3 regions of the Klebsiella quasivariicola genome follow, and region 2 is predicted to be linked to each of the others. Evidence: predicted binding sites of a transcription regulator. Region 2 holds the regulator's gene; each other region holds the start of a gene.
The links. Region 2 encodes CRP, which controls carbon source genes, mostly activating them, when cyclic AMP is high. Its sites were predicted from a motif close to ATGTGANNNNNNTCACAT; they were not measured.
Positions count from the first base shown of each region.

Region 1 (3,283 bases), 800 kb from region 2:
CGGCGTGGCGCTGGTGCTGTCGACGGTGACCATGATGTCGGTGCTATCGGTACCGTTGATGATCGGCGTAGGCACCCCGACGATGCTAACCGTGGATATGGCGTTTCGCGTTAATTCCTACGGTGATTACGCGGTGGCGAATGCGCTTGGCGTGGTGTCGCTGGCGATCTGCGGTGCGCTGTCGTGGTTTTACCTGCGCCACAGCCTGCAGCAAAAAGGCGGTGAATCATGAAAGCGCTGAGCCTCGCCTTCTCCCCGACATGGTGGGTGAAAGGACGCCGTAAAGTGCGCGCCAGCCCGGTGCTGCAGACCCTGCTGCTGTTGTTTATGCTGCTGGCGATGTTTGGTCCGCTGCTGAACCTGTTGATCTGGACCGTAGCGGAAAGCTGGTATTTTCCCCATTCTCTGCCCAGCCAGTGGGGTCTGAAGTACTGGTATCAGGTCTTCAATCCGTACAGCGATGTCTCCAGCTCGCTGTTAACCAGCGTGCTGATCGCTCTGCTATCGGTGGGGGTCTGTTTGCTGATTTCCGTACCTGCCGGCTATGCGCTTTCCCGGCGGAAAATGCCGCTACGGGTGCTGTTTATGCTGTTGTTTCTCATCCCGCAGGCCTTTCCCAATCTGACGGTATACATGAACATTGCCCGTTTGTTTTATCAGTGGGGATTGAACGGCAGTATCGCGGGGGTGGTTTTGGTGCATAGCGTGCACGGCCTGATGTACTCGGTGTGGATTTGTGTAGCAGCCTTTTCGTCTATCGACCCGCTGTTGGCGCGGGCATCGCGTAACCTTGGCGCCGGGCCGGTGTATACCTTCTGGCACATTGTGCTGCCGCAGGCGGCGCCGGGGATCGTTGCCGCCAGCATCTTTGTTTTTCTGGAGTCGCTGGATGAGTTTACCGGCACCTTTTTCGTCGGCGCGCCGGATATCACTACGCTGCCGCTACTGCTCTATAACGCCAGCATGTCGGGTAACTATCAGGTATCGTCGATTACCGCGCTGATTTTGCTGGTGCCGTCGCTGCTCTTTATGGCGGTGATCCATAAATTTATGCGTCCGGAGATGATGGCAAAACTGGGGAAGTAGGGCGTATAAAAAACGAAAAAGCTTCCCGGTGGGAAGCTTTTTACGCTCAGGTCATCATCATTGGCCATTCTGGCGGCGTCTGACTCATGACTTCAATCATCACATCTTTGATATTGCCCCAGATTTTGGCAATATCGAGCAGGGTGATGCCCAGCAAACCGGTGGCGAACCAGCAGGCGGCGGCCAGGCCGAGGCAGCTACAGATCACCGCCAGACCGGCATAATCGCTTTTGCGAAGCTGAATATTCAGTGAGCTGGCGAGAAACATCAGTACTGCGCTCACCAGGGGCCAGCGCAATAAAACAACACTGGTAGTAATGGCCATTTACCTATCCTCAAAGAAAGTCGGGGAGCCATAGATGACCTGGCGCGACTGACGATGGCATAGCGCTCTGGTCTCAACTGGCAAACGAGAGAGTGATGAAACGTCATTTCTGTTTCATCAACTTGTGTGAACTATATCACACTTGTCGCTTTATTCACCAGCCAAAAAATGAGCTTTCGCTGCGCTTAATAAGCCTGTTATTTGTGTGGATATCGTTCCGTAAAGTCCGGATCCTTATTTTCTTCTCTTGCTAATGATTATTATTCTGCGGGTTTTATTACCAGTTCCTGTTTATTACACGGAGAAACCGAGTCAGATGCGCGTCTATTCTTAATCTGACGAGAATATCTTTCGAATACCTGATAAATAAGTATTATTCAACACCACCAGCTGAAAAGCTGACGCCCTGAAGGGCTGGCAGATATCTGCTGATGTCTATCGCAGTCGCGATTGCTAACGTGTTCGGGCTACCTTAATTAAGGCATATCGCATGGATGTAAGCGTAAATGGGTGACAGTGCGCCGCATAAGGCGCTAAGACTCGTCGGAATGGGGTTGGTTATTTTATTGCCGGTGGTGCTGGCACTGTGGTTTGCCCAGATCCGGGCGAAAGCCGAAACCATTGATCAATTACACTCATTTTCGCAACTGGCGCTGCAAAAAACGGAAATGGTCATCCGGGAAGCGGATCAGGCACGGGCAAAAGCCAGCGAGTATCGTGGTGAACTGTGTTCAGCGGATCACCAGCGTTATTTACTGCATATCGTGCGCGGTCTGCTGTATGTGGAAGATCTGATCTACGCCAATGGCCAGCGCTTTATCTGCTCGACGTCCGTTCATCCAGAGACCGGCTGGCGGATGCCGGCAGCGAATTACACCAAAAAGCCGGACGTGGCGATTTATTACTATCGGGATACGCCGTTTTACCCGGGCTTTGCCATGAACTATATGCAGAAGGGGCCCTATGTGGTGGTGGTCAACCCCTACTCGTATAGCTCAGTGATCGCCAGCGATCGCGATTTGGCCTATGGCGTTTTCGATACTAAAACTAACCTCTTTTTCTCGCTGAGTAATAATGTTGAGCCCGCGGAACTCCAGAGGCTAATTCGCGAAGGCGATACATTTTTTCATCAACATGGTCGGGTTTACACGATTGCCCGCTCCGCTATCCGGCCGATCGCGGTCATCATGTCTACCTCGCGGGCCAGCTACTACCACAACTTCTGTAACCAGGTCAGCCTGACGCTGCCGCTGGGGATCATTTGCAGTATTTTGCTGGTGTTGGTGTGGTCGCGTACCCGTCGGCAATATCATTCGCCGCGCAATATGCTGCAGCGGGCCCTGAGCTGCCGCCAGTTGCGCCTGCACTACCAGCCGATTATCGATATTAAAAATAACCGCTGCGTCGGCGCGGAAGCGCTGCTGCGCTGGCCGGGGTTTGACGGCCCGGTGATGAATCCGGCGGAGTTTATCCCGCTGGCGGAAAATGAAGGCATGATCGCCCAGATCACGGACTATGTGGTGGACGAACTGTTTTATGAAATGGGGGAGTTTCTGGCCAGCCATCCGCAGCTGTACGTGGCGATCAATCTCTCTGCTTCAGATTTCCATTCGGCGCGGCTCATTTCACAGATTAGTGAGAAAGCGCAAAGCTATGCGGTGTGCATTGGGCAGATCAAAATCGAAGTGACCGAGCGCGGGTTTATCGACGTGGCGAAAACCACGCCGGTGATCCAGGCGTTCCGCGAAGCTGGCTACGAAATTGCGATCGATGATTTCGGCACCGGCTACTCCAATCTGCATAATCTGCATGCCCTGAACGTCGATATCCTCAAAATCGATAAAACCTTCGTGGATACGCTGACCACCAACA
Region 1 is NZ_CP022823.1:5,149,317-5,152,599, reverse strand. Features, by position in the region: gene B8P98_RS25935 (ABC transporter permease) at 1-232, shown strand, start outside; gene B8P98_RS25930 (ABC transporter permease) at 229-1,086, shown strand; gene B8P98_RS25925 (YjcB family protein) at 1,133-1,411, opposite strand; gene B8P98_RS25920 (EAL domain-containing protein) at 1,918-3,283, shown strand, end outside.
Region 1: B8P98_RS25925 (YjcB family protein) is a predicted target of CRP. The motif match lies at 1,536-1,553, and genes of this name have one in related genera.

Region 2 (3,283 bases):
TATGCAGCACCCGGGCGATGCGGCTGAAGTGCCAGGCGCAGAAGTGGCCGACCGGGTTATCCGGATGTTGCCTGGCGATCTTTTCCAGAGCCTCGATCTGTTTATCCATTTGAAAGCGCTGCGGGAAGCGATGATAGAGCATGTCATCCGCCAGCACCCGCAGGCGGGCGGCGACGGTTTGCGCATTCCAGCGGATCACCGCTTCGGCATGGCTGCGTTCCACCAGCTTTTGCACCTCTTCCGGCTGATGCAGGCTAACCGAAATATGCTCCTGCAGATCCAGCCCCATCTGGAACGCCCGCAGCAGGCGCTTGTGGTCGTTACGCTGGTTGGCGGCCAACATATGCATCTGCTGATAGCACTGGGTGATCAAATCGACCACCTTCTGCTGACGGGTGAGCAGCGGCGGCAGGGAGGTCGTCGGATCGGTATGCTGGGTCAACAGACTGTATTTGGCTTCACAATAGTCGGCCAGCTCCCGGTAAAGCAGGCTGAGCGACTCCCGCAGCGGCTGTTCGCGCCACAGCCAAAACCAGAACCAGTTAAACACGCCGTACCACAGCGTACCGAAGGCGTAGATTAGCAGCGGCTCCCAGATGGGCATATTGCCCGCCAGGCTCAGGGTAAAGATGGCGGCGATCAGCGATGCGGGCAGCAGACGCGCATGCAGCGAACTGATTTCCGCAGTGACGCCAAGCAAAAGCGCCAGACCGCTAAGGATAAGCGGCAGGGGAATCGCCTGGGCGAGCAGCAACTGTACCACCAGGCTGCATCCGGCAAACAGGCAGCCGCCGATAATCAGGCGTTTGAAAAAGCGCTTATGCGGGGTATCAAGACCGGCAATATTGCAGCAGGCGGGGACTAAGGAAAACAGCAGTCCCTGCTGGAGATGGCCGAGCAGAAGACCGATGGCCACAGGCAGACACAGCACCAGCGTTTGCCGCAGTGCATAGTTGACTTCCGGGTGGTAAATCAGCCTGCGCCACATGAGGGAAAAACAAAAACGGCGTACTGCAGGAGCAATACGCCGCTTAGCAACTTAACGGGTGCCGTAGACGACGATGGTTTTACCGTGGGCGGAAATCAGGTTCTGATCTTCCAGCATTTTCAAAATACGGCCAACCGTTTCACGAGAGCAGCCGACGATCTGACCAATTTCCTGACGGGTAATTTTAATTTGCATACCGTCCGGGTGGGTCATGGCATCCGGTTGCTTCGCCAGGTTCAGCAGCGTCTGGGCGATACGGCCCGTCACGTCGAGGAAGGCGAGGTTGCCCACTTTCTCAGACGTGACCTGCAGACGGCGAGCCATTTGCGAAGAGAGACGCATCAGAATGTCCGGGTTAACCTGGATCAGCTGACGGAATTTCTTATAAGAGATTTCGGCCACTTCACATGCGGTTTTCGCCCGTACCCAGGCGCTACGCTCCTGACCCTCTTCAAACAGGCCTAATTCACCGATGAAATCGCCCTGGTTGAGGTAGGAGAGGATCATCTCTTTACCTTCTTCATCCTTGATGAGTACAGCCACGGAGCCTTTAACGATGTAGTACAGCGTTTCTGCTTTCTCACCCTGGTGGATCAGCGTGCTTTTTGATGGGTACTTATGAATGTGGCAATGAGACAAGAACCATTCAAGGGTAGGGTCTGTTTGCGGTTTGCCAAGCACCATGCGCGGTTATCCTCTGTTATAAGCTATCTCCGGGCGCCGACACTACACGGCGTCCGGGCATGCAATCGTATTGTTTCCCTATACCTGGGAAGCTGGCTGATGATTTTTCGACAGCCCGTAATGTGAACTCCTCTGCATACATGCAGTACATCAATGTAATACTGTAGCATCCAGACTGTTTTAGCATAGCTTTCGCCGCATGTCTCCTGGTGTCTCGCTTCAGCATGACGCAGGTCGCCTTCCGTTGCGAGAATTGTTATGTGCGCGTAATCTGACAGGAATATTGCGATACTGGAGTTAAATTTTATGCAAGCGCGTGTGAAATGGGTAGAAGGGTTAACCTTTATCGGGGAGTCCGCATCGGGACACCAGATTCTGATGGATGGCAACTCCGGGGATAAGGCTCCCAGCCCGATGGAGATGGTGCTAATGGCGGCGGGCGGTTGCAGCGCGATCGATGTGGTCTCCATATTGCAAAAAGGTCGCCACGACGTGACCAACTGCGAAGTGAAGCTGACCTCTGAGCGCCGCGAAGAGGCGCCGCGTCTGTTCACGCATATTAATCTGCACTTTATCGTGACCGGTAAGGCGCTGAAAGATGCCGCCGTCTCCCGGGCAGTGGATCTGTCGGCAGAGAAATACTGCTCGGTGGCGCTGATGCTGGAAAAAGCGGTGAAGATCACCCACTCCTATGAAGTGATCGAGGCATAGTCTTTGCCTGCTGTTGTATCAAATCTCAACCCCGGCCTGACCGGGGTTTTTTCGGTTAGCCGATCTTACGACCTTCCATCAGGCGCTCGACCAGCGGCGTCATGATAAGCTCCATCGCCAGCCCCATTTTACCGCCCGGCACCACCAGGGTGTTCATGTGCGAGATAAACGACCCCTGCAGCATCGCCAGCAGCCACGGGAAGTCGATATTCTGCAGATTGCGGAAATGGATCACCACAAAGCTCTCGTCCAGCGAGGGGATCGCTTTGGCGGCAAACGGGTTGGAGGTATCCACCGTCGGCACGCGCTGAAAGTTGATATGGGTACGGGAAAATTGCGGCGTAATGAAGTTGATGTAGTCTTCCATCGAGCGGACGACCGAGTCCATCACCGCCTCGCGGGAGTGGCCGCGCTCGCTGGTGTCGCGAATTAGCTTTTGGATCCACTCGAGGTTAACGATAGGCACCACGCCGACCAGCAGGTCGACCTGGCTGGCCACATCATGTTGCGGTGTGACAACCCCGCCGTGCAGCCCCTCATAGAACAGCACATCCGTCGGCTCTGGCAGCGGCTGCCAGGGAGTGAAGGTCCCCGGCACCTGATTCCACGGTACGGCTTCGTCATAGGTGTGCAGGTATTTCCGCGACTGGCCTTTTCCGTGGCGGCCATAGTCGACAAAGGTCTGCTCCAGCAGGCCGAAGTCGTTCGCCTCGGGGCCAAAGTAGCTGATATGTTTGCCCTGATCCCGCGCCTTGCGGATCGCCATGTCCATTTCCGGGCGGGTGTAGCGATGAAAGCTGTCGCCTTCCACCTCCGCGGCGTGCAGGTTTAGCTGCGCGAAGATTTTGCGAAAGGCAAGGCTGGTGGTGGTAGTGCCCGCGCCGCTGGAGCCCGTGACGG
Region 2 is NZ_CP022823.1:406,631-409,913, forward strand. Features, by position in the region: gene B8P98_RS01925 (YccS/YhfK family putative transporter) at 1-988, opposite strand, end outside; gene crp (cAMP-activated global transcriptional regulator CRP) at 1,040-1,672, opposite strand; gene B8P98_RS01940 (OsmC family protein) at 1,979-2,383, shown strand; gene B8P98_RS01945 (phosphoribulokinase) at 2,439-3,283, opposite strand, start outside.

Region 3 (3,283 bases), 380 kb from region 2:
AGCCTGCGCACGGTGTGCAGTACCGAAAGCGTCCATGACGAACACGTCGCACAGCGCGGCGTATTTTTTGGACAGCGCTTCGTCGTCTTTTTTCTCGCCTTTGTTGAAGCGAACGTTTTCCAGAACCACCAGCTCGCCGGCAGCCACTTCCACGCCGTCCAGGTAGTCTTTAACCAGACGTACCGGGTTGGACAGTTTGTCTTTCAGGTAATTAACAACCGGCAGCAGAGAGAATTCTTCGTTGTACTCGCCTTCGGTCGGACGACCCAGGTGAGAAGTAACCATGACTTTCGCGCCCTGCTTCAGCGCCAGTTCAATGGTCGGCAGAGAGGCACGGATACGTGCGTCGCTGGTTACTTTCCCGTCTTTAACTGGTACGTTCAGATCCGCACGGATAAAAACGCGTTTACCAGCCAGATCCAGATCGGTCATCTTAATTACAGACATGGTGAATCCTCTCGTTGATTCATAAAGTTTTGTCGACGTTTATGCGTCGAACCTGAAACCAATAGCCGCCATCGCTAACGTCGTGTCGAGCATTCGGTTAGCAAAGCCCCATTCGTTATCGCACCAGACCAGCGTTTTGATCAGATGCGCGCCACTGACCCGGGTTTGCGTGCCATCGACGATGGCACTGTGCGGATCGTGGTTAAAATCTGTCGAGACCAACGGTAATTCCGTATAGTCAACTATACCATGAAATGCACCTTGTGCTGCTTTTTGCAGCAACTGGTTGACTTCACATGCTTTTACCGGTTTTTTTACCGTCACGCTCAGGTCAATTGCCGTCACGTTTATCGTCGGTACCCGCACGGCAATCGCTTCAAAACGGTCGTTAAACTGCGGGAAAATACGCGTTATCCCTGCCGCCAGTTTGGTATCCACCGGAATGATCGACTGGCTGGCCGCGCGGGTACGCCGTAGATCCGGATGGTAGGCGTCAATCACCTGCTGGTCATGCATCGCCGAGTGAATGGTGGTGACGGTGCCGGACTCGATGCCATAGGCATCATCTAACAGTTTAATGATCGGAATAATGCAGTTGGTGGTGCAGGAGGCGTTGGAGACAATGCGGTGCTCGGCGCGGAGTTCATCCTGATTGACGCCATAGACCACCGTCGCGTCGAGGTCGTTACCGCCGGGGTGGGAAAAGAGCACTTTCTTCGCCCCCGCCTGCAGGTGCGCTTCACCGTGCTCACGGCTCCCGTAAACGCCGGTGCAGTCAAGCACTACGTCTACCGCCAGCTCGCGCCAGGGCAGCGCCGCAATGGTCGGCTCATGCAGCAGACGGATGGCATCATCACCAACAAACAGCTGCTCGCGCTCCTGACGGACATCCCAGGCGAAACGGCCATGGCTGGTGTCATATTTCAACAAATGCGCGATGCCCGCAGCATCCGCCAGTTCATTGATTGCCACCACGGTGATTTCCGCACGACGCCCGGATTCATATAGAGCACGAACCACGTTGCGTCCAATGCGACCGAAGCCATTAATCGCGATGCGAATGGTCATAGATCTCCTGCAAGGCTGTCCCTGTTATAGAGGTGGCTGACAGAGTAATCCAGCAACGCTCTGAGGGGAACCTTACCAGCTGCAAACTGCGACTGATTGATTAATTGTCGAACATTTAAACGACTGAAACGCTTCAGCTAGAATAAGCGAAACGAGGAATAAAAGGAATGTTTGTCCAGTGCAATAAACCAGCTATATGACTCACATCACATTTTCGCTGGAATAATTTACAAGTACATTACATGATTCAGGAATAGCCGATACAAAAAAGCCGGGTGCGAGGTAACAGAAAAACGGTAACCCAGGGGTTACCGTTTTTGGTGTTTGCCCCTCTCCTGTGGGAGAGGGTTGGGGTGAGGGCATCAGCCCGCACCGTACCAGCAATTACAGCAGCGCTTTCGCTTTAGCGACCACGTTGTCGACGGTGAAGCCGAACTCCTCGAACAGCTGCTCAGCCGGCGCAGACTCACCGAAGGTGGTCATGCCAACGATGGCGCCATTCAGGCCAACGTATTTGAACCAGTAGTCCGCAATACCGGCTTCCACAGCAACGCGCGCAGAAACGGCTTTCGGCAGTACGGATTCACGGTAGGCCGCATCCTGCTTGTCGAATGCGTCGGTAGACGGCATGGAAACCACGCGCGCCTTCACGCCTTCGGCAGTCAGTTTGTCCCACGCGGCCACTGCCAGCTCAACTTCAGAACCGGTGGCGATGAAGATCAGTTCCGGCTGGCCGGCGCAATCTTTCAGCACATACCCGCCGCGGGCCGCGTTTGCCAGCTGCTCTGCGGTACGCTCCTGCTGCGCCAGGTTCTGACGGGAGAGAATCAGCGCGGTCGGGCCGTCCTGACGCTCCACGCCATATTTCCACGCAATCGCGGATTCCACCTGGTCACACGGACGCCAGGTGGACATGTTCGGGGTCACACGCAGGGAAGCCACCTGCTCTACCGGCTGGTGAGTCGGGCCGTCTTCGCCCAGACCGATGGAGTCGTGGGTGTAGACCATCACCTGACGCTGTTTCATCAGCGCCGCCATACGTACCGCGTTACGCGCATACTCGACGAACATCAGGAAGGTGGAGGTGTACGGCAGGAAACCGCCGTGCAGCGCGATACCGTTGGCGATAGCGGTCATACCGAACTCGCGTACGCCGTAATGAATGTAGTTACCCGCGGTGTCTTCGTTGATCGGCTTAGAGCCAGACCACAGGGTCAGGTTGGACGGCGCCAGGTCGGCAGAACCGCCGAGGAATTCCGGCAGCAGCGGGCCGAAGGCTTCGATGGCGTTCTGAGAGGCTTTACGGCTGGCGATTTTCGCCGGGTTGGCCTGCAGCTTCGCGATGAACTCGTTAGCTTTGGCGTCGAAGTCAGACGGCATCTCACCTTTCATACGACGGGTGAATTCGGCCGCTTCCTGCGGGAAGGCTTTGGCGTAAGCCGCAAACTTCTCGTTCCATGCGGCTTCTTTCGCCTGGCCTGCCTCTTTCGCATCCCACTGGGCATAGATCTCAGACGGGATTTCAAACGGCGCGTATTTCCAGCCCAGCGCTTCGCGGGTCAGCGCGATTTCCGCGTCGCCCAGCGGCGCACCGTGGGAATCATGGGTGCCTGCTTTGTTCGGCGAACCGAAGCCGATGATGGTTTTGCACATCAGCAGGGACGGTTTATCGGTGACCGCACGCGCTTCTTCTACCGCGCGTTTGATGGCGTCAGCGTCGTGACCGTCCACGCCGCGCACCACGTGCCAGCCGTAGGCTTCAAAACGT
Region 3 is NZ_CP022823.1:786,702-789,984, reverse strand. Features, by position in the region: gene pgk (phosphoglycerate kinase) at 1-447, opposite strand, end outside; gene epd (erythrose-4-phosphate dehydrogenase) at 487-1,515, opposite strand; gene tkt (transketolase) at 1,900-3,283, opposite strand, start outside.
Region 3: epd (erythrose-4-phosphate dehydrogenase) is a predicted target of CRP. The motif match lies at 1,710-1,727, and genes of this name have one in related genera.